DNA from 3 places in the Bradyrhizobium sp. SPXBL-02 genome. Region 2 is predicted to be linked to each of the others. Evidence: predicted binding sites of a transcription regulator. Region 2 holds the regulator's gene; each other region holds the start of a gene.
The links. Region 2 encodes LexA, which represses DNA repair genes until DNA is damaged. Its sites were predicted from a motif close to TGTTCNNNNTGTGTTCNG; they were not measured.
Positions count from the first base shown of each region.

Region 1: the regulator LexA is predicted to act here: its motif matches at 1,981-1,998, upstream of ACNJYD_RS31680 (PA0069 family radical SAM protein).
Region 3: the regulator LexA is predicted to act here: its motif matches at 4,239-4,256, upstream of ACNJYD_RS04260 (DNA recombination protein RmuC).

Region 1 covers NZ_CP182474.1:6,808,769-6,815,884, reverse strand. The annotation lists gene ACNJYD_RS31685 (phosphoketolase family protein) at 1-1,809, opposite strand, end outside; gene ACNJYD_RS31680 (PA0069 family radical SAM protein) at 2,020-3,183, shown strand; gene ACNJYD_RS31675 (ribonuclease HII) at 3,277-4,167, shown strand; gene ACNJYD_RS31670 (glycosyltransferase family 39 protein) at 4,327-5,835, shown strand; gene ACNJYD_RS31665 (uracil-DNA glycosylase) at 5,959-6,768, opposite strand; gene ACNJYD_RS31660 (electron transfer flavoprotein-ubiquinone oxidoreductase) at 6,904-7,116, shown strand, end outside.
Region 2 covers NZ_CP182474.1:3,884,953-3,892,068, reverse strand. The annotation lists gene ACNJYD_RS18060 (hypothetical protein) at 1-75, opposite strand, end outside; gene ACNJYD_RS18055 (molybdopterin molybdotransferase MoeA) at 208-1,416, shown strand; gene lexA (transcriptional repressor LexA) at 1,593-2,294, shown strand; gene ACNJYD_RS18045 (hypothetical protein) at 2,670-3,104, shown strand; gene ACNJYD_RS18040 (ComEC/Rec2 family competence protein) at 3,230-5,509, opposite strand; gene ACNJYD_RS18035 (DUF2171 domain-containing protein) at 5,605-5,838, opposite strand; gene ACNJYD_RS18030 (YybH family protein) at 5,998-6,384, opposite strand; gene ACNJYD_RS18025 (glutamine--tRNA ligase/YqeY domain fusion protein) at 6,394-7,116, opposite strand, start outside.
Region 3 covers NZ_CP182474.1:911,141-918,256, forward strand. The annotation lists gene recR (recombination mediator RecR) at 1-426, shown strand, start outside; gene ACNJYD_RS04245 (hypothetical protein) at 456-890, shown strand; gene ACNJYD_RS04250 (AmpG family muropeptide MFS transporter) at 1,009-2,373, opposite strand; gene ACNJYD_RS04255 (GIY-YIG nuclease family protein) at 2,556-2,858, opposite strand; gene ACNJYD_RS04260 (DNA recombination protein RmuC) at 3,009-4,208, opposite strand; gene def (peptide deformylase) at 4,377-4,904, shown strand; gene fmt (methionyl-tRNA formyltransferase) at 4,917-5,840, shown strand; gene truA (tRNA pseudouridine(38-40) synthase TruA) at 5,960-6,697, shown strand; gene dapE (succinyl-diaminopimelate desuccinylase) at 6,871-7,116, opposite strand, start outside.

The sequences.
Region 1 (7,116 bases), 2.9 Mb from region 2:
ATGCGTCGCGGCGTCCTGCATCGAGAGCCATTGCGGCGCCGGCTGCTTGCCGGCGACGATCACGTTGACGCGGTTGTAGGTGCGCAAGGCATGATCGGCGATCCACAACAGCGTATTGGCGTCCGGCGGAAAGTAGATGCGGACGATGTCCGCCTTCTTGTTGGCGACGAGATCGACGAAACCGGGGTCCTGATGGCTGAAGCCGTTATGGTCCTGGCGCCAGACATGCGAGGTCAGGAGATAATTGAGCGAGGCGATCGGACGCCGCCACGGCAGCTCGCGCGTCACCTTCAGCCATTTGGCATGCTGGTTGAACATGGAATCCACGATGTGGATGAAGGCCTCGTAGCAGGAGAAGAAGCCGTGCCGTCCCGTGAGCAGGTAGCCCTCCAGCCAGCCCTGGCAGAGATGCTCGCTCAGCACCTCCATTACGCGGCCGTCCTGCGCGAGGTGCACGTCGTAAGGCTCGGTCGGCTCCATCCAGACGCGTTCGGTGGCTTCGAACACGGCGTCGAGCCGGTTCGATGCCGTCTCGTCCGGGCCCATGATGCGGAAGTTTCGATGCTGGGCGTTGAGGCGAACGACGTCGCGCAGGAATTTGCCGAGCTCGCGCGTCGCTTCCGCCACGACCTCGCCGGGTTGCGGCACCTCGATCGCGAAGCTGCGGAAGTCCGGCAGCTTCAGCTCCTTCTTCAACACGCCGCCATTGGCATGTGGATTGGCGCCCATCCGCCTCGTCCCTTCCGGCGCGAGCGCCTGAAGCTCGGCAATGAGCGCGCCGCCTTCGTCGAACAGTTTTTCCGGCTCGTAGCTGCGCATCCAGTCTTCGAGCACCTTGAGATGCGCCGGGTTCTCGCGGCAGCCTGCGACTGGCACCTGATGGGCACGCCAAAAACCCTCGACCTTCTTGCCGTCGACCTCCTTCGGGCCGGTCCAGCCCTTCGGGCTGCGCAGCACGATCATCGGCCAGCGCGGCCGCTCGACGCGCGTGCGGCCGTCGCGGGCATGTTGCTGGATCGAGCGGATGCTGGCGAACGCGACGTCCAGCGCATCGGCCATGGCCCGGTGCATCAATTTGGGATCGTCGCCGCTGACGAACAGCGGCTCGTGGCCGAGCCCGCGGAAGAGGTCGCGGATCTCCGCGTCTTGCATGCGTCCGAGCACGGTGGGGTTGGCGATCTTGTAGCCGTTGAGATGCAGGATCGGCAGCACTGCGCCGTCATGGGCGGGGTTCAGGAACTTGTTGGAGTGCCAGGACGCAGCGAGCGGCCCGGTTTCGGCCTCGCCGTCGCCGACCACGCAGGCGACGATCAAGTCCGGGTTGTCGAATGCCGCGCCATAGGCGTGCACAAGCGCATAGCCGAGCTCGCCGCCTTCGTGGATGGAGCCCGGCGTTTCCGGCGCGGCGTGGCTCGGGATGCCGCCGGGGAAGGAGAACTGTCTGAACAGCTTGCGCAATCCGTCCGCATCGCGCGCGATGCTAGGATAGATCTCGCTGTAGCTGCCTTCGAGATAGGTGTTGGCGACCATGCCGGGGCCGCCATGGCCGGGACCACAGACATAGATCACGCTGACGTCGAGCGCGCGGATGACGCGGTTGAGATGGGCATAGATGAAATTCAGGCCCGGCGTGGTGCCCCAATGTCCGAGCAGACGCGGCTTGATGTGCTCGGGCCGCAGCGGCTCGCGCAGCAGCGGATTGTCGAGCAGGTAGATTTGCCCGACCGAGAGATAGTTGGCGGCGCGCCAATAGCGATCGAGCAGATCGAGGTCGCTGCTCGCTTCGGCCGTTTTTTGTTGGATTGTCATGTTCCTGCCGACCTTCACTTCGCGATCGTCACCAACCCGGTTCCGCGGTGATCGATCCGTCGGGCATGAAACGGGATGGGCGTGACGGCCGTGTTGCGTGAGGTCAAAGGCGGACGCGCGAAGTTTGGGCAGCTCTACTGTGCATGGGGTTGTTTTCACGATTTTTGTTTGTGTTCTTGATTTGTTCCTATGTCGTGCTATCTTGGCTGCATGAGTCCAGCATCCTCTCATGCTCTCAAGCACCCGCCGGTCACGGCGCCCTCCGAGCCGGCGGGTGCGCCTTCAGATTTCCCCGAGCTTGGCGTCGCCATCGACCGCGCGCGCAGGCGAGGGCGGGGCGCTCAATCCAACGCCAGCGGCCGCTTTGAGGCCGAGGCGCGCGTCGCTTTCGATGACGGCTGGCAGAGCCTGGACGAGCTGCCGCCGTTCAAGACCACGGTCGCCATCGACACCTCGCGCAAGGTGATCACCCGTAACGATTCCCCCGACATCGGCTTCGACCGATCGATCAATCCGTATCGCGGCTGCGAGCACGGCTGCGTCTATTGCTTCGCGCGGCCGACCCACGCCTATCTCGGCCTGTCGCCCGGGCTCGACTTCGAGTCGAAGCTGTTCGCCAAGCCCGATGCTCCTTTGCTGCTCGAGAAAGAGCTTGCGGCCCCCGGCTACGAGCCGCGGATGATCGCGATCGGCACCAACACCGATCCCTACCAGCCGATCGAGCGCGAGCGCAAAATCATGCGCGGCATTTTGGAAGTGCTGGAGGGCGCCGGGCATCCCGTCGGCATCGTCACCAAGTCGGCGCTGGTGCTCCGCGACATCGACATTCTCCAGCGGATGGCCAAGCGCAACCTCGCCAAGGTCGCGATCTCGGTCACCTCGCTCGATCCGAAGCTGGCGCGCACCATGGAGCCGCGGGCCTCGACGCCGCCGAAGCGGCTGGAGGCGCTCAAGCAGCTCTCGGAGGCCGGCATCCCCACCACGGTGATGGTCGCGCCCGTGATCCCTGCACTGAACGATTCCGAGATCGAGCGCATCCTCGATGCCGCGGTCCATGCCGGCGTCAAGGAAGCCGCCTATGTGCTGCTGCGGCTGCCGCTGGAGGTGCGCGATCTCTTCCGCGAATGGCTGATGGCGAACTATCCGGACCGCTATCGCCACGTCTTCACCCTGATCCGCGACATGCGGGGCGGGCGCGACTACGACGCCAAATGGGGCGAACGGATGAAGGGCACGGGACCGATGGCCTGGACCATCGGCCGCCGCTTCGAGATCGCCTGCGACAGGCTCGGCCTCAACAAGCGGCGCTCCAAGCTGACGACGGACCACTTTGCGCGGCCGAAGCGGAACGGCGATCAGCTCAGCCTGTTCTGATTGGCGGTGGGCGTAGGGCGGCCGGCCTGAATAACGGGAATATCCTGGGTTCCCGGTTGCGCTGGCGAAGCCCCCTGGCGCACGATCCCGGCCATGATTCGGGACAAGGTCGCCAAAACCCCAGCCAAAGACGCGCCCAAGAAGCAGGCCGCGAACAAGGCTGCGCCTGACAAGGCGGCGAAAGCGCCTGTGGCCAAGACGGCTGCAGCCAAGACGCCTGCAGCCAATGCTGCGAAGGTTGCTGCCCCCGGCAAGAAAGGCATCATCGCCGTCGCTCCCCCCAGCTTCCGCCGCGAGCGCGCGCTGATCAAGCGCGGCGTCTGGCCGGTCGCGGGCTGCGACGAGGCCGGCCGCGGCCCGCTGGCAGGTCCGGTGGTGGCCGCCGCGGTGATTCTCGACCCCGACCGCATTCCGCGCGGCATCGACGATTCCAAGCGCCTGACCGCCGAGGAGCGCGAAAAGCTGTTCGACAAGATCTGCGCCACCGCGCAGGTCTCGGTCGCCGTCGCGTCGCCGGCGCGAATCGACCGCGACAACATCCTGCGCGCCTCGCTGTGGGCGCTGAAGCGGGCCGTGGTGGCCCTGCCCGAGGCGCCCAGGCACGTCTTCGTCGACGGCCGCGACCGGCTCGATACCGCATGCGATTGCGAGGCGGTGATCGGCGGCGACGGTATCGTGCTGTCGATCGCCGCGGCCTCCATCGTCGCCAAGGTCACCCGTGACCGGCTGATGTGCGCGCTGGCGCAGGACTGCCCCGGCTACGGCTTCGAGCAGCACAAGGGCTACGCCGTTCCCGAGCATCTCGACGCGCTCGATCGCCTCGGCCCCTCCATCCACCACCGCAGCTTCTTCGCCCCCGTTGCCGCCGCCCGCGCCAAGCACATGCCCTGGACCGTCGAGCCGGTGCAGGACCTGTTCTCGGTGACCGAGGTCGAGGTGCACGTCGAGGCGAGCGTCGAGATCGACGCCTCCGTAAATCTCTAGCTGATCCTCCGACGGCATCCGCGCGTCATGGCCGCGCAGGCGGGACAAGCCCGGGCATGACGATCCGCGGCGGTTGCCACAACCCGTGACGCCCTTTATCAAAACAGAGGTGAGCGAATAGGGCCGGCTGGACGGGTTGGCTGCACCTTCGGACGTTGCATGCGGTTTACCTCCCTGGTCATCGAGCTCATTCGCGCCCGGCCGCGGCTGATCGTGTGGATCGCCGTGCTGCTGCAGGCCGCTATGTGGCTGTTCGTGGCGCTGGTGTTCTACCGCAGCCCGCCCGGCACCCTCGCGGCCCTCTTGGCCTTCGGCAGGGAATACCAGGTCGGCACTGATCTCGGCCCGCCGCTGCCGGTCTGGCTCGCCGACATCGCCTATCGCGCCGCCGGCGGCCACATGTTCGGTGTTTACGTACTCGCCGAACTCTGCGAGATCGCGACATTCATCGCGCTCTATCATCTCTCCCGCGCCGTGGTCGGCTCGCAGCAGGCGGTGCTCGCCGTGCTCCTGACCATGACGGTGCTGGCGTTCTCCTCCTCGGCGCTGGACTTCGGCCCGCTGATCCTGGCGCGGCCGCTCTGGGCGCTCTTGCTGCTGCACTCCTGGCAGATCATCGGCCAGCGCCGCGGCAATGCCTGGTTCGCCTGGTCGATCGAAGCCGGCCTCCTGCTGCTGACGACGCCCGCCGCGATCTTCCTGCTGCTGCTGATCGTCGTCTTCGCGGTCTCGACCGCCGGCGGTCGCCGGACGCTGCGCGGGCTCGATCCGCTGTTCGCGCTGATCGTGGTCGCCGTGCTGGCGCTGCCCTATGCGGTCTGGCTGATGCGTGCGGAGACGCTGACGCTGCCGGCCTTGCCGCAACTCGCCGAGCTCAACGTCCGCGCGCTGCATGCGGCCTGGCTGTTCGGCGGGCTGGTGATCGGGGCGGCAGCGATTCCGGCGCTGACCTTTCTCAACACCGGGGTGGTCGCCGGCAAGGGCGAGGAGCCGCCGATCATCTACCGCCCGCCGGTCGAGCCGCTCGCGCGCAACTTCGTCTATTTCTTCGCGTTCGCTCTGCCGCTCGGCGCGGTGCTGATCTCCGGCGTGCTGGGGCTCGATTCCGTGGTCGGCGGCCCCGGCGTCGTGCTGATCATGTCGGGGCTCGCCGTGGTCGTCGCGGCCGGCGATCTCATCGCGATGCGTCGCGCGCGGATGCTGCGTATGGTCTGGGCCGCCGCCGTCGCCGCGCCCGCCGCCGGCGTCGTGCTCGCCATCCTGTTCCTGCCCTGGACGGGCGCCAACGAAATTGCGACCTCGATGCCGGCGCGCGCGATCTCTGATTTCTTCGACGAGAGCTTCGCCCGCCGCACCAACCATCGCCTGCGGGCCGTCGCCGGCGAAACCCAGCTCGCCAGCCTGATCGCGCTGCATTCCGGCCGGCCGCATCTGTTCATCGACGCCGACCCCGCGCGTACGCCGTGGATGAACCCGACCAAGTTCAGCGAGACCGGCGGCGTCGTGGTCTGGCGCGCCTCCGACACCGCCGGCACCCCGCCGCCGGAGATCCTCAAGCGCTTCCCCGGCATCGTGCCGGAAGTGCCGCGCGCCTTCGAATGGCTGGTGACCGGCCGCCAGCAGCTCCTGCGCATCGGCTGGGCCATCGTGCGGCCGAAGGGGACGTGACGCCCGCGTATGCTCTCTCCGTCGTCATTGCGAGCGTAGCGAAGCAATCCAGAATCTTTCCGCAGAGGGATTCTGGATTGCTTCGTCGCTTCGCTCCTCGCAATGACGGAAGGGACCGGCCCCTCACGCCCCCGCCAGTGCCTTCGCGATCGATCGCAGGTCCTGCCAGGCCAGCCGCTTGTAGGCCGGCGAGCGCAAGAGATAGGCCGGGTGGAACGTCGGCAGCGCGCGGATCACCCGCTGGCCGGTGTCGTAGTCGAACCAGCGCCCGCGCGTCCGCATGATGCCTTCGCGCGTTCCCAGCAACGTCTGCGTCGAGGGATTGCCGAGCGTCACCAGCACGTCGGGGTTCACCAACTCGATCTGGCGCTGGATGAAGGGCAGGCAGATTTGCGTCTCCTGCGGCGTCGGCGTGCGGTTGCCGGGCGGCCGCCAGGGAATGACGTTGGCGATGTAGGCGGTGGTGCGGTTGAGGCCGATGGCTCCGATCATCAGATCGAGCAGCTTGCCGCTGCGCCCGACGAAGGGCAGTCCCTCGATGTCCTCGTCGCGGCCGGGCGCCTCGCCGACGAACATGATGCGCGCCTGCGGGTTGCCGTCGGCGAACACCAGCCGCGTCGCCGTGTGCTTCAACGCGCAGCCCTCGAAACTCTGCATCAGCTCGCGCAGCGCCTCCAGGGTCGGCGCGGTGCGGGCGGCCTCGCGTGCCGAGGCGATGGCGACCTCCGGTGCAGGCGCAGCTTCCCCGCGCATGACCGCGGGCGCAGCGACCGGGCGCGGCGCCTCGGCTTGCGGGGCCGCGCGCGGACTGGGTGGCGGCGTATCGATTTCCGCCAGGCGGTCTATCGGCTCCTCCGCAAGCGCGCAGTCGACACCGGCCTCCAGATAGAAGGCGAGCAGCTCTCGGACGGTGGGGGCGGGTTCGGGGATCATGGGAAAGTCTGACTTTTATATCACCTTGAGCGGCCTTGCATCCCGGCGGAACGCGATTCCGAGGTTGTCCTACCCGGAAAAATCGGAAACAAGGGGGCGCAAACGACCGAGGACCGTCTCAAGGGCTGAGATCAGATGAGCACCGAAGAACTTCCCCCGCGCGAATCCATGGAATTCGACGTCGTCATCGTCGGCGCCGGCCCGTCGGGTCTGGCGGCCGCGATCCGGCTGAAGCAGCTCAATGCTGATGTCAATGTGGTCGTGGTGGAGAAGGGCTCCGAGGTTGGTGCGCACATCCTCTCGGGCGCCGTCATTGATCCCGCGGGCCTCGACAAGCTGATCCCGGAC
Region 2 (7,116 bases):
GCGCGCGATCTCGTCCTGGCTATCCGCAGGAAGCTGCCGCACGGCCTTGAGCGCCTTTTCGAGCAGTTTTGTCATGGACAGAAGATAAGCCGACCCGAGACCGAAAGGAAGTGTGGCTTCTTGCTGGCCAGGGAGGCCTTTTTGCTTCAGTCCCTCCGCTCAGCTAGAACTTGCCGACCGAGTCCTGATTTGTTGCGGAGTTCGCCCGTGGCCCTGATGCCGGTTTCTGACGCGCTCGCCGCGGTGCTGACCGGCGCCGAGCCGCTGGCCGAAGAGATGGTTCGCCTCGACGAGGCCCACCATCGTGTGCTCGCGCACGATGTCGCGGCGCGGCGCACGCAGCCGCCGGAGGCGATGTCGGCGATGGACGGCTATGCCGTGCGCGCGTCCGACGCGGCCATCGAGTCCAGGCTGACCGTCGTCGGTGAGGTCGCGGCGGGTCGGCCGTTCGCGGGAAGGGTCGGCCCCGGCGAAGCCGTGCGGATCTTCACCGGCGGCGTCGTTCCCGACGGCGCCGATGCCGTCGTGATCCAGGAGGACACAATTGCCGACGGCAAGCATGTCACGATCAAGGAAGCCGCAATTTGTGGCCGGCACATCCGCCCTGCGGGCGTCGACTTCCGCGAAGGCGACGTGCTGCTGCGCAAGGGAATCCGTCTCACCGAGCGCGATCTCGCCCTCGCCGCCGGAATGAATCATCCTTATCTCGGCGTTATCCGCCGCCCGAGGGTCGCGATTCTCGCCACCGGCGACGAGCTGGTCATGCCGGGCACCGCGCCTGGTCCCGGTCAGATCGTCTATTCCAATGGCTATGCCCTGCACGCCCTTGCCCGCAGCGAGGGCGCCGAGACCATCGACCTCGGAATTGCCGCCGATACGCTGGAGTCCACGTCCGCCGGCATCCGCCGCGCGCGCGAGAGCGGTGCCGACATCCTGGTCACGACCGGCGGTGCGTCGGTCGGCGACCACGATCTGGTCCAGCAGGCGCTCAAGGGCGAAGGCATCGAGATGGCGTTCTGGAAGATCGCGATCCGGCCCGGCAAGCCGATGATGCATGGTCGCCTCGGCGCGATGCGCGTGATCGGCCTGCCCGGCAATCCCGTGTCGTCATACGTGTGCGCCTTCCTGTTCATGGTGCCCTTGATTCGGGCCCTGTCGGGCGGTTCAGTGATTCATCATCAGCGCGAGCGCGCCGTGCTGGGCCGCGACCTCGGCGCCAACGATCAGCGCGAGGATTATCTGCGTGCGCGGCTGGAGGTGCGCGACGACGGCACGCGCGTCGCCCTTCCCGTCAGCCATCAGGACTCCTCCCTGCTTGCGAATCTCTCTGCGGCACAGGTACTTCTCGTGCGCGCACCGTTCGCGCCGAAGGCCGAGGCCGGCACACCTTGCGAGGTGCTGCGGCTGCCCGTCTGAGCTGCTGAGCCACACGCATTCCGCGAGTTCAGCCGCGTTCACCATAAATTAAGCAGTTGCGGAACACATATCGAACATATAGTGTCCGTTCATGATTTGTTTCGAGGATGTAGCGGCTTATTGCCGACTTCATCGTCTCGGAATCGAACGACATCAACCGGGGGACTTTGGTCGAGATGTTGACGCGCAAACAATACGAGCTTCTGCGGTTCATCAGCGAACGTCTGAAGGAAAGCGGCGTGCCGCCGTCCTTCGACGAGATGAAGGATGCGCTCGACCTGCGCTCGAAGTCAGGCATTCATCGCCTGATCACTGCGCTTGAGGAGCGCGGCTTCATTCGCCGCCTGCCCAACCGCGCCCGTGCCATCGAGGTGATCAAGCTGCCCGAGCTCCAGGCCGCAGCCGGCAATCGCCGCGGCTTCACCCCGAGCGTCATCGAGGGCAATCTCGGCAAGGTGCGCGCGAGCTCCAGCCCGCCCGCGGATGAGGGCGAGCGCCCCGTCGCGGTGCCCGTGATGGGCCGCATCGCGGCCGGCACGCCGATCGAGGCGCTGCAGACCCGCAGCCACACCATCAGCGTCCCGCCGGACATGCTCGGCTCCGGCGAGCACTACGCGCTCGAGGTGCGCGGCGATTCGATGGTCGAGGCCGGCATCCTCGACGGCGACATGGCGCTGATCCAGCGCAACGAGACCGCCAATACCGGCGACATTGTGGTGGCGCTGATCGACGACGAGGAGGCCACGCTCAAGCGCTTCCGCCGCCGCGGCGCCTCGATCGCGCTCGAGCCCGCCAATGCCGCCTACGAGGTCCGCATTCTTCCGCCGAACCGCGTGAAGATCCAGGGCAAGCTGATCGGGCTTTACCGGAAGTACTGATACCGGAAGTAAGCGCTACGCGCGCTTCGATCGTCGATCCAAGATTGGAGCGGATACTTGTCCGCTCCGGCTGGATGGTCTTTCTGGTTCTGCGCTGACTGTTCGGCGCCTCTTCCCGCGCGACACTCGCCCATGCGGACACGCGGCCATTTCGCTCCGCCGGTAGAGTTGTGCCGACAGCGCCGATAGTGCGGGCCAAATGCAAGGACGCGAGGTTTGTTCCTATCGAATCCGGGAAAGATAATGTGATCGCGTGCTGCGGATGCGAGCCGCAGATTTGCCCATAACCGAGCAGAGCGTTGGAGGCTTCCACTCTGATAGAGGCCTGCGCCTCGAAAGAGACGCGGGTCGCTATCCCAGTATGAGGAGCACCCGATGTGTGACTATAGCCTGCATGCCGTCGCGACGCGCCCCGCCGAAGTTGGCGAGACGATCGTCACGACAACCTTCCGCGGCACCTCGACGCGCGGCTTCGCCTCCGAAGCCGATCTCTCCGTCGCGGTCTGTCTGCTGCCGGGAACGGAGCTCGCTTTCGCCGATAACGTCCGCTACGACAACCGCTGGATCTGGACGCGCACCGTCAACTCCCGCGTCGGCAAGTTCGGCAAGATCGACCCGCACATTCCCGATCGCCATCATGACGCGATCGAATTTCCGGACGGCAAGTACGTGCTGGTGACGCAGCTCGTCGAAGGCCAGCGCGCGACCGTGCTGCAATTGCCGGTGACGCAGCAAGCCATCGAGCGCGAGCACAAGCCGCAGATCGTCGCCGACACGCGGCCCACGATCACGCGCCTGCCGATCGGCTGACGCGGTCGGCCCCGACCGAAAAGTCGAGGGCCAAATTCAAATGCCATCGCCGGCCGCGGCCGGCGAGATGGTATGGTTTGCGTCCTGCGGGATCCCGTCGGACCGGTTTTTCCCCGCATTGATCTTCAATCGTCGGCCTGCAAGTCGGCCTCCGATGGCGTTGCGTCCCGGTTGCGAGGCACGGCCGTCTTCGGCACGAGGCTGCCGTCGAAATCCCCCTCGCCGGCGCCGGCCGGCAGCCAAGGACGGCTTGCCCCTCTCGCCCTCACCGCCTGCACCGAAAAACCCTCTGCGCTTCGCGTCAGAGCCAGCGCGCCCTGACTGGCAAGACGCGCCCGATCGACCACCATCGCCGCGCAATCGGGCGGCGCGGGCCGCGCCGTCACCACCAACGCGGCGCGGCTGCAATCATCGGCCAGCGCGTCGATGCGCGTCGCCAACGCGATCAGCCGTCCGTCCGCGAGCGGCGCCACGCAACCGGACTCGTCACATGACACGCTGCTCGCCAACGAGGCGTTGCCGGCATCACGCGGATCGGCATCTGCGGCCAGCCACTCCTTCAGCAGGAAGCTGTCCTTGCTGGCGCGGATCACTTGCAAGCGCTCATCCCCGCCCCGGACCGCGACGCTCGCGCCATCCCCGGCAATCAGGACATCAGGCTGGCGCACCGACAGCCCCCAGAGGATCGCCGCCAGCAGCACCAGGGCGCCGGACCAGCGCAAGGGCGTGCGCAACAGGCCCATCACGATGAGCCCGAGGCTCGCCGCGATCAGCGGCGCGATCCCGAACGCCGGAATGCGGCCGACGGCGCCCGGCAGGGCCGCCACCCAGCGCGCGACCAGGACCATCCACTCGATGCCGATCCCCATCAACCACCAGAACACGCCGTCGAGCCCGAAAGGCGCTGCGAGCAGTCCCAACAGCCCGGCCGGCATCACCAGCGCCGAGACCACCGGCATGGCGCCGAGATTGGCGAGCACGCCGTATGGCGTCACGCGATGGAAGTGGAAGGCGGCGTAGGGCGTGGTCGCGAGCCCCGCGATCAGCGAGGCCAGGAACAGCATCGCGATCTCGCGGCCGCCCCACAGCGCGATCCGCGCCGTCGCGGAATGATCGGGTGAGGCGAGCAGGTTCGGCATGCCGATCTGCACCAGCGCCACCAGCCCGAGCGTTGCCGCAAATGACATCTGGAAGCTCGGATGCACCAGCGCCTCGGGCGCGACCGCGAGCACGATCAGCGCCGCCACCGCCAGCGTGCGGAAGGTGATGGCGCGGCGGTCGACCATGACGGCGATCAGCACCACCGCCGTCATGAAAAACGATCGTTGCGTCGCGACCTCCGCGCCCGACAGCAGCAGGTAGAACGCCGCCGCGACCAGCGCGGCGGCCGCCGACCATTTCTTGATGGCAAAGCCGGCCGCCAGCCCCGGGATCAAGGCCAGCAGCGCGCGCACCGCGAAGAAGACGACGCCGGCGACGACCGCCATGTGGTAGCCGGAGATCGACAGCGCATGGCCGAGCCCCGAGACGAACATGGCATCGTTGACCGGCGCGGTAATCGCATCGCGCCGCCCCGTGAGCAGCGCCGTTGCGATCGCCCGGTTGTCGCCTTCGAGCGTTGCGCGGATGCGCGCATCGATCGCATCGCGCAGGCCCTGCATGAAGGCGGCGTAGCGCAGCCGCAGGCCGCCGGCATCCGGCGGCCTGGACGCCGTGATCGCGCCCATCACGAAGCCGGAGGCACCGATGCTCTGGAAGAACATGTCGCGCGAGAAATCATAGCTGCCGGGCCGCACCGGCGAGATCGGCGGCAGCAGCCGCGCCTTCAATTGCACGAAGCTGCCGACTTCGGGCGCCGTGCCCTTGCGCACCGAGAGGCGGACGCGCTCGAGCTTGACGTCGCCGCGCTGCGCCTCCATCGCGCTGACGCGCAGCACGAAGCGATCGGTACGCTCGCGAATGTCGCGCGCTTCCACGAAGCCCGACAGCGACACCGAATAAAGCGGCTTGGCGAGCACGGGATGGGCGACGCGCGCCGTCTTCCAGGTCGCCATGGCAAATCCGGCGGCGACCGCCGCGATCATGATGGCAGGAGCAAACAGCCGGCTCCGCCGGAGCAACACCGCGCCGAGCATCAGCGCGATGGCCGTCGCGGCAACCACCCACAGCACCGGCTCATGATCGGCGGCGAAATAAAGCGCGATGCCGCCGCCAAAGGCGACGGGCACCCACGGCAACAGCCGGCCTGGCCCGGCCTCGGCGCGCGCCCACTGGCGCAGCATTTCGACGATGGCCGGCCAGATGCCAAACCCCGCCGGCGCAAAGCCGCCGGCCGGGGCGGCGCGGCCGACCGGCCACGTCCCGGCAACTCCCTGGGAGCGTCCTGGCCGCCCCGGCTCCGCCATTCCCTGCACCTTGCGATACGCGACGGGTGCGGAGGCTACCGGACCGTGCGGCTGCGCGAATAGCGGTACAGATCGGGAACGGGCGACGGAGCGCCCTACTTTTCCTCTTCCATCGTCACGGCGACGTCCGCCTTGGCGGACAGCCGCACCTTGTTGCCTTCAACATCGGCAACGAGGCCCTTGTCGATGAAATGATGGTGGCCCTTGTGGCTGCCCTCGCCGCTGTCCTTCCTGGTCAGCTTGATGCGGTTGCCCTCTACCCTGTCGACGGTGCCGACATGGACACCGTCGGCGCCGATGACTTCCATATGCTCTGCGATGTTCTGCATGGCGGGATCCTTGGTTGGATCGCAGCCAACGCGGCAGGCGCGCGTTCGTTTCAATCGTATTCCGGGGCGCGACGAAGTCGCGAGCTATGATGCGCAATTGCGCATCATAGCTCGCGCCAAGTGGCGCGCCCCGGAATGACGACACTGATGGAACGACCGCTAAATCAGCGGCGCCTGCGACGAGGCGTGGTGATTGACGATCTTCCAGTCGCCTTCCTCGCGGATGATGACCCAGCTCATCTTGACGACGAGATCGTCCCGCTCGCCGGCGAGATCGAACGTGATGATCGCGGCCATGTTGATCAGGTCAGGGCCGGCCTGCGCGGCGTACACGTCGGAGAAGGTCGCGCTCGGCCTGCGCCAGCGCGGCAGGCCGTTGAAATAATCGGCAACGCCGTCCCTGCCCCGATAGAGTTTTGGGTTCGAGCCGAAGAAGAACGCGTTCCTCGCATAGAGCGAGGACAGCGCGGCCGCATCGAGCGTCGCGAAGCCGGCGCACCATTTCGCGATGATGGCGGAAACGATGGCGTCGGCTTCGCTGCTCATGCCCTCGCCTCAGCCCTTCGCGACTTCCTTGGCGAACGTATCGCGCAAGCCGATCGTACGCGAGAACACCGGCTTGCCCGGCGTCGAGTCCTTGTCGCGGACGAAATAGCCCTGGCGCTCGAACTGCATCGGCTCGGTCGAATTGCTCTCGGCAACTGACGCCTCGACCCGCGCATCGGCGAGGATCTCGAGCGAGTTCGGGTTGAGATCGGCCGCGAAATTCGAGGCGTCCGGACTCGGATTGGCGAACAGCTGGTTGTAGATGCGGATCTCCGCCGGCTTGGACGTCGCCGCCGGCAGCCAGTGCATGGTCGCCTTGACCTTGCGGCCGTCGGGCGCGTTGCCGCCCTTGGTCGCGGGATCATAGGTGCAGCGCAGCTCCACCACCTCGCCCTGGTCGTTCTTGATCACGCCGGTGCACTTGACGAAATAGGCGTAACGCAGCCGCACCTCGTTGCCCGGCGACAGGCGGAAGAACTTCTTCGGCGGGTTCTCCATGAAATCGTCCTGCTCGATATAGAGCTCGCGGCCGAACGTGATCTTCCGCGTGCCGGCGCTAGGGTCGTCCGGATGATTGATCGCCTCGAGCTCCTCGGTCTGTCCTTCCGGATAATTCTCGATCACGACCTTGAGCGGCCTCAAGACTGCCATGCGCCGCTGCGCCGTGCGGTTCAGCTCCTCGCGGATGCAGAACTCCAGCATGCCGACATCGACGACGCTGTTTGCCTTGGC
Region 3 (7,116 bases), 3.0 Mb from region 2:
AAGACCTGCGGCAACATCGACACGCAAAATCCCTGCACGGTCTGTACCGATCCGAAGCGCGACCCCTCCATTATCGTCGTTGTCGCCGACGTCGCCGACCTCTGGGCGCTGGAGCGGGCCAATGCGACCCAGGGTCGCTATCATGTGCTCGGCGCGACATTGTCGCCGCTCGACGGCGTCGGCCCGCAGGACCTCACCATCGACGCACTGGTGGCGCGTGCCCACGCAGCCGAGGTGCATGAAATCATCCTGGCGCTGAATGCGACGGTGGACGGCCAGACCACGGCGCATTACATCACCGACCTGCTTCAGGACGCCAATGTGAAGGTGACGCGGCTCGCCCATGGAGTTCCCGTCGGCGGCGAGCTTGATTATCTCGACGAAGGTACGCTATCGGCTGCGATGCGGCAGCGCACCCTGTTCTAGCCATCCAGACTTTCCACGGAACGGACGACATGACGAAACTTTTCGCCACACGCTTCGCTTTGGTCGCGACGATGCTGATGCTGGTGACCCCGGCCATCTCCGCGCAGCAACGCGACGAGGCGCCGCCGCCGTCCAAGCCCGGCAAGCCGATCAACAATGGCGACGTGCTCTCGGGCGAGCTTAACGCGATGAAGGTGCGCGACGTCAAGAACGGCAAGCGCGTCGCGACCTACCAGATCACGTCGGAACCGCGCCGCCTGCCGCCGCCGAACGGGCTGTGCAATCTCGAAACCGGCCCCGAGACGTTCCAGCTCGTCACCTCCAGCGACGCGCAGGCCGCGCAGCTGAAATCCTTCGTCGGCAAGGAGATCTCCGTGAAGGTGGACGAGGTCGCCTGCGCCAGCGATCCCGGCCAGATGAGCGAAGCCGTGATCACGAAGTGGAGCTTGATCAAGAAGCAGTAGGGGCGCTCCACTCCCTCGGCCGGCATTGCGAGCGAAGCGAAGCAATCCAGAAATCGTTCCGCGGGGGCAGTCTGGATTGCTTCGCTTCGCTCGCAATGACGGTGGTGAGAGCGTCAGCTTAAACCCTCACCGGCCCCAGCGCCTCGAAATGCCCGCGCTTCTGCAAATACGCCAGCAGCATCAGGCTCGGGATCGCCACCAGCACGCAGATCACGAAGAACATCGCCCAGCCCGTGGTATCCGCCACGAAGCCTGCACCGGATGAGAGATAGGTCCGCCCCACCGCCGCGAGCGCCGTGAGCAGCGCATATTGGGTCGCCGTGTGCAGCGGGTTTTGGCACAGCGCAGAGAGGTAGGCGACGAAGATCACGGTGCCGATGGCGCTGGTGAAATTCTCGGCGCAGATGGCGAGCGCCAGCGCCCATTGGTTGGTGCCGACGATGGCCAGCCAGGAGAAGGAGAGGTTGGCGAGCGCCTGCACCACGCCGCCGATCCACAGACTCGTCGCCAGCGGATAGCGCCGCGCGACAAAACCGCCGGCAAAGCCGCCGATCAGCGTCGCCGCGAGGCCGACGCCCTTCACGATCGCCGCATAGTCGTTGCGGGTGAAGCCGAGGTCGATCACGAACGGCGCCGTCATCGTGCCGGAGAAGGCGTCGGTGAACTTGAACAGCACCACGAAGGCGAGTGCAGCGAGCGCATCCTTGCGCGACAGGAACTCCGAGAAGGCGCCGATGGCCGCATGCAGAACCCGCGCGAAAGCCGTATCGGCCTGTGTCGCGGCCTCGGCCCGCGCCGATTGCTCGGGCTCGGTCGCGAGCAGCGCCGTGATCGTCCCGATGAGCACCATCGCCGCCATCACCACATAGCCCCACATCCAGGCTGATTGGCGCGGAATGCCGGTGCCCTCGAAGCCCGAGACGATGAACAGCGCGCCCGCCGTCGAGACCAGCATGCCGATGCGGTAGGCCGCGACGTAAGCGGCCATGCCCGCGGCCTGCTCGCTCTCCGGCAGGCTCTCGACCCGGAACGCGTCGACCACGATGTCCTGGGTCGAGGACATGGTTGCGACCAGCAGCGCACCGAGCGCGACATAGAACGGCGAGCGTGCGGGGTCGGTCATCGCCAGCAGCAGGATTGCGATGATCAAGAGCAACTGCGAGAACACCAGCCAGCCGCGCCGCCGGCCGAAGGCGCGGGTGAACAGCGGCACATGCATCGCATCCACCAGCGGCGCCCACAGGAACTTCAGCGTATAGGGCGTGCCGACCAACGCGAACAGCCCAATGGTCTTGAGATCGACCCCAGCCTCCCGCATCCACACCAGCAGCGTCGACCCTGATAGCGCCAGCGGCAGCCCCGAGGAGAAGCCGAGAAACAGCACGATCAGCACCCGCGGCTGCAGGTAAACGGCAAGGCTCTCGCGCCAGGAGGGCGCAGGGGCGGCGGTCACGGCGGAGGAGGTCGCGTCGGGTGCGGTCATGGGGAGGTGTTAGCAGATTCTGGGGGAAAAGACTCTCGCGGTAGCTGGTCAGACGGGAAAGCTTTCAACACGCTCGGTGTCATCGTCCGCGAAGGCGGACGATCCAGTAATCACCAGCGGCTCGGTTCAATCACAACTGCTGCGGCGGACTGGAGACCCCGTCTTCGCGGGGTATGACGGCGCTATGGTGGTCCGGCTATACCAGGATAGAGATCATCCCAGTTTGAGTTATGCTGCTCGATCAACCGAACCTTCCACGCCCTGTTCCACTTCTTCAGCCGCTTCTCCCGCTTGATCGCATTCTCGGGATCGTCAAACTGCTCGAAGTAGACAAGTCGGGCGACGTCGTACTTCTCCGTGAAGCTTTCGATGGGCTTCAACTTGTGCTGCGCCACTCGGCGGATGAGATCGTTCGTCACGCCGATATAGAGCGTGCCGCCAATTCGGCTGGCGAGAATGTAGACGTAGTAATGGCGTGCACCCATGTGACTATCTCACCACCGTCATCGTCCGCCTTGTGCGCAATTGCGCACTGGGGCGGACGATCCAGTAACCACCAGCGTCTCGGTTCCATCACAACCGCCGCGGCGTACTGGATGCCCCGCCTTCGCGGGGCATGACAGTGTGCCCCAATCTCACTCCCCCGCCTGGAGCTTCCGCGGGAACAACTCGCCCGCCCCCGTCGCCACCAGCCGCGGTCCCTCCACCGCATCGCTCTTGCTGAAATCGAGCTCCTCGATTCGCCCTGCGCGCTTCTCGATCTTGTCGGCGGAGATCAGCACCTGGCGCACGTCCTCGTTCACGTCGGCAAAATGCTTCTGCAGCTTGAGGACGCGGTCGCGCAGGCGGCCGAGATCGTCGCCGAGCTTGATCACCTCGGTGCGGATCTGGTCGGCGGCATCGCGCATGCGCGCGTCCTTCATGATCTGCTGCATCACCTGGATCGCGAGCATCAGCAGCGACGGCGACACCAGCACGACGCGGGCGCGATAGGCCTTCTGGATCACGTCGTCGAAGCCGTCGTGGATCTCGGCGTAGACCGATTCCGACGGCACGAACATCAGCGCCATCTCCTGGGTCTCGCCGGTGACGAGATATTTTTCGGCGATGTCGCTGACATGCTTCATGACGTCGCTGCGCAGCCGCTGCGTGGCCACGCGCCGCTCCTCGTCGGTGCGGGCGTCGTGCAGCGCCGTCATCGCCTCCAGCGGGAATTTTGCATCGATGCAGAGCGGGCGCTGGTCGGGCAGGAACACGACGCAGTCCGGCCGCTTGCCCGTCGAGAGCGTGAACTGGAACTCGTAGGATCCCTTGGGGAGACCGTCCTGGACAATCGCCTCCATCCGCGCCTGGCCGAACGCGCCGCGCGACTGCTTGTTGGCGAGCACGTCGCGCAACGTCGTCACCTGTGTCGTGAGATCAGTGAGATTCTTGTGCGCGTTGTCGATGATGCCGAGCCGCTCATGCAGCGCGCGCAGGCTCTCCATGGTGTTGCGGGTCGAATGTTCCATGGACTGGCCGACGCGATGCGTCACCGAATCCAGCCGCTCGTTGACCGCCCGCGCCATCTCGGCCTGACGTCCCGCCAGCGCCTGGGTCATGGCGTCGACCCGCCCCGAAGCCTCGCTCTGGGCGTGCAGCACCTGGCTGAGGCGCTCCTCGAGCTCGTCGGCCCGGATCGCATGCGCCATGGCGAGTTCCGCGCCACGCCGCCCCGAGCGCGCGATCACCACCGCGATGACCAGCAGCAGGATGAGGACGAGGGCGCCGAAGCCGATCAGCGCATCGATTGTGCGCACCGGCCAGTCGCCCAGCATGAAAATGATCTCGTTCATGGGCCCTTCTAACGCGATTCGCCGATATTCGCGAACGAAGAGGGAACGATCGGGTTAACCACCCCCTAATTTTTATGGTTAACGAAAGGCGAAGTTTTATGGTTAGCGAGGGGTTAACGGGTTCCTGGCCGCATTGACCGCATCCGGCGCGCGGCTTAAATCGCGGCCATGGCCCTCAGAGAAATCATTATCCTGCCCGACAAGCAGCTGCGTCTGGTCTCCAAGCCGATCGAGAAGGTCACGGCCGAGATCCGCAAGCTTGCCGACGACATGTTCGAGACCATGTACGACGCGCCCGGCATTGGCCTGGCGGCGATCCAGGTCGCGCAGCCCTTGCGTCTCATCACCATGGACCTCGCCAAGCGCGACGAGAACGGCGAGACCAAGCCGCTGCCGCGGGTCTTCATCAACCCCGAGATCATCGCCTCGTCCGAGGAATTGTCGGTGTACGAGGAAGGCTGCCTCTCGATCCCCGAATATTACGAGGAGGTCGAGCGGCCCGCGAAGGTGCGCGTGCGCTTCACCGATCTCGACGGCAAGGTGCATGAGGAGGATGCCGAAGGCCTCTACGCCACCTGCATCCAGCACGAGATCGACCATCTCAACGGCGTCTTGTTCGTCGACTATCTATCGAAGCTCAAGCGCGACCGCGTCATGAAGAAGTTCGAGAAAGCCGCCAAGCGCGCGGGCGAGTAGGGATCTCCGTCGATGCCCCTCCGCCTCATCTTCATGGGCACGCCCGATTTCTCCGTGCCGACGCTGCTCGAGCTGGTCGCGCATGGTCATGACATCGCGGCGGTCTACACCCGCGCGCCGAAGCCGGGCGGCCGGCGGGGCCTGCAATTGCAGCCGACGCCGGTCGAGGACGCCGCGCGAAAGCTCGGAATTCCCGTGCTGACGCCGAAGACGCTGAAGACCGAGGAGGCGCTGGCGGAGTTCCGCGCCTTCGAGGCCGATGCCGCCGTCGTCGTCGCCTATGGCATGATCCTGCCGCAGGCGATCCTCGATGCACCAAAGCTCGGCTGCTACAATCTGCACGCTTCGCTGCTGCCGCGCTGGCGCGGCGCGGCGCCGATCAACCGCGCCATCATGGCCGGCGATGCCGAGAGCGGCGTGATGGTGATGAAGATGGATGTCGGTCTCGACACCGGCGACGTCGCCATGGCCGAGCGCATCGCGATCACCGACAGCATGACCGCGCTCGACCTGCACGATCGCCTCTCGCGCCTCGGTGCCGACCTGATGGTGCGCGCCATGGCCGCGCTCGAACGCGGTGGCCTCCAGCTCAAGGCACAGAGCGAGGACGGCGTCACTTACGCCGCCAAGATCGAGAAGGCCGAGGCGCGGATCGACTGGAGCAAGCCCGCGCGCGCGGTGCTGCGCCACATCCACGGTTTGTCGCCGTTCCCCGGCGCCTGGGCCGAGCTCGAGAATGCGCGCGTAAAAATCCTGCGCTGCGAATTGGCGAAAGGCGCCGGCGCCCCTGGCGAGGTGCTCGACGATCTCCTCACCGTCGCCTGCGGCGACGGCGCCATCCGCATCATCGAGCTGCAGCGCGAGGGCAAGGCCCGCATGCAGGCCGCAGACTTCCTGCGCGGCGTGCCGTTGAGGTCGGGATCCAAATTCACCTGACACTGTCATACCCCGCGAAGGCGGGGTATCCAGTACGCCGAGGCTTCTCGGTCAATCGGATAGGCTACGGAGTACTGGATTGCCCGCCTTCGCGGGCAATGACGGCGAAACTGGACACGATGCCCCGCTACAAGCTCACCATCGAATATGACGGCGCGCCGTTCTTCGGCTGGCAGGTGCAGGACACGCTGCCGTCGGTGCAGGGCGCGCTCGAGGCGGCCGTTAAGGCGATGACCGGAGCGGATTTGCGCGTGCACGGCGCCGGCCGCACCGATGCCGGCGTGCATGCGCGCGGTCAGGTCGCCCATGTCGACGTCGACAAGCAGTTTCCGCCGGGCCGTTTTCGCGACGGTCTCAACGCGCATCTGCGTCCGCATCCGATCGCGGTGCTCGAGGCCGAGATCGTGCCTGACACCTTCGAAGCACGCTTCTCGGCGGTCAAGCGCCACTACCGCTATCGCATCGTCAACACCCGCGCCAATCTCGCGCTCGATGTCGGCCACGCCTGGCGCGTGCCGCGCAAGCTCGATACTGGCGCGATGCATGCGGCGGCGCAACGCCTGCTCGGCAAGCACGATTTCACCACGTTCCGCGACACCGAGTGCCAGGCCAAATCGCCGGAGAAGACGCTCGACCAGCTCGACGTTACCCGCGACGGCCGCGAGATCACGATCATCACCTCGGCACGCTCCTTCCTGCACAGCCAGGTGCGCTCGATGGTGGGATCGCTGGTCTGGGTCGGCGAGGGCCGCTGGACCGCCGACGATCTCTCCGCCGCCCTCGCAGCCCGCAACCGCGCCGCCTGCGGCATCGTCGCCCCGCCCGAGGGGCTGTATCTGATGAAGGTGGATTATTAGGCGCGCGGCGCAGAGAGCGGGCACGCTCTTACTAAACCCTCGGTACCATGCCCCGCGAAGGCGGGGCATCCAGTACGCCGCGGCCTCTCGGCTCAATCGCTGCTGTCTCTGGAATACTGGATCGCCCGGTCAGGCCGGGCGATGACACTTGTGTTTATGGAGGCAACAGTGCCTCAAGCAAAATACCTTGCCAAAATCCCGCGATACACCTTCGTCAGCTTTTCCAGATCCGCCACCGGCACGCGCTCGTCGACCTGGTGCATGGTCTGCCCGACCAGGCCGAACTCGATCACGGGGCAATAGCTGGAAATGAACCGCGCATCCGACGTGCCGCCCGAGGTCGACAGCTCGGGCTTGCGGCCCGTCACCTCCTCGATTGCGGACACTGCGAGATCGGTGAACGGACCCGGCTTGGTCAC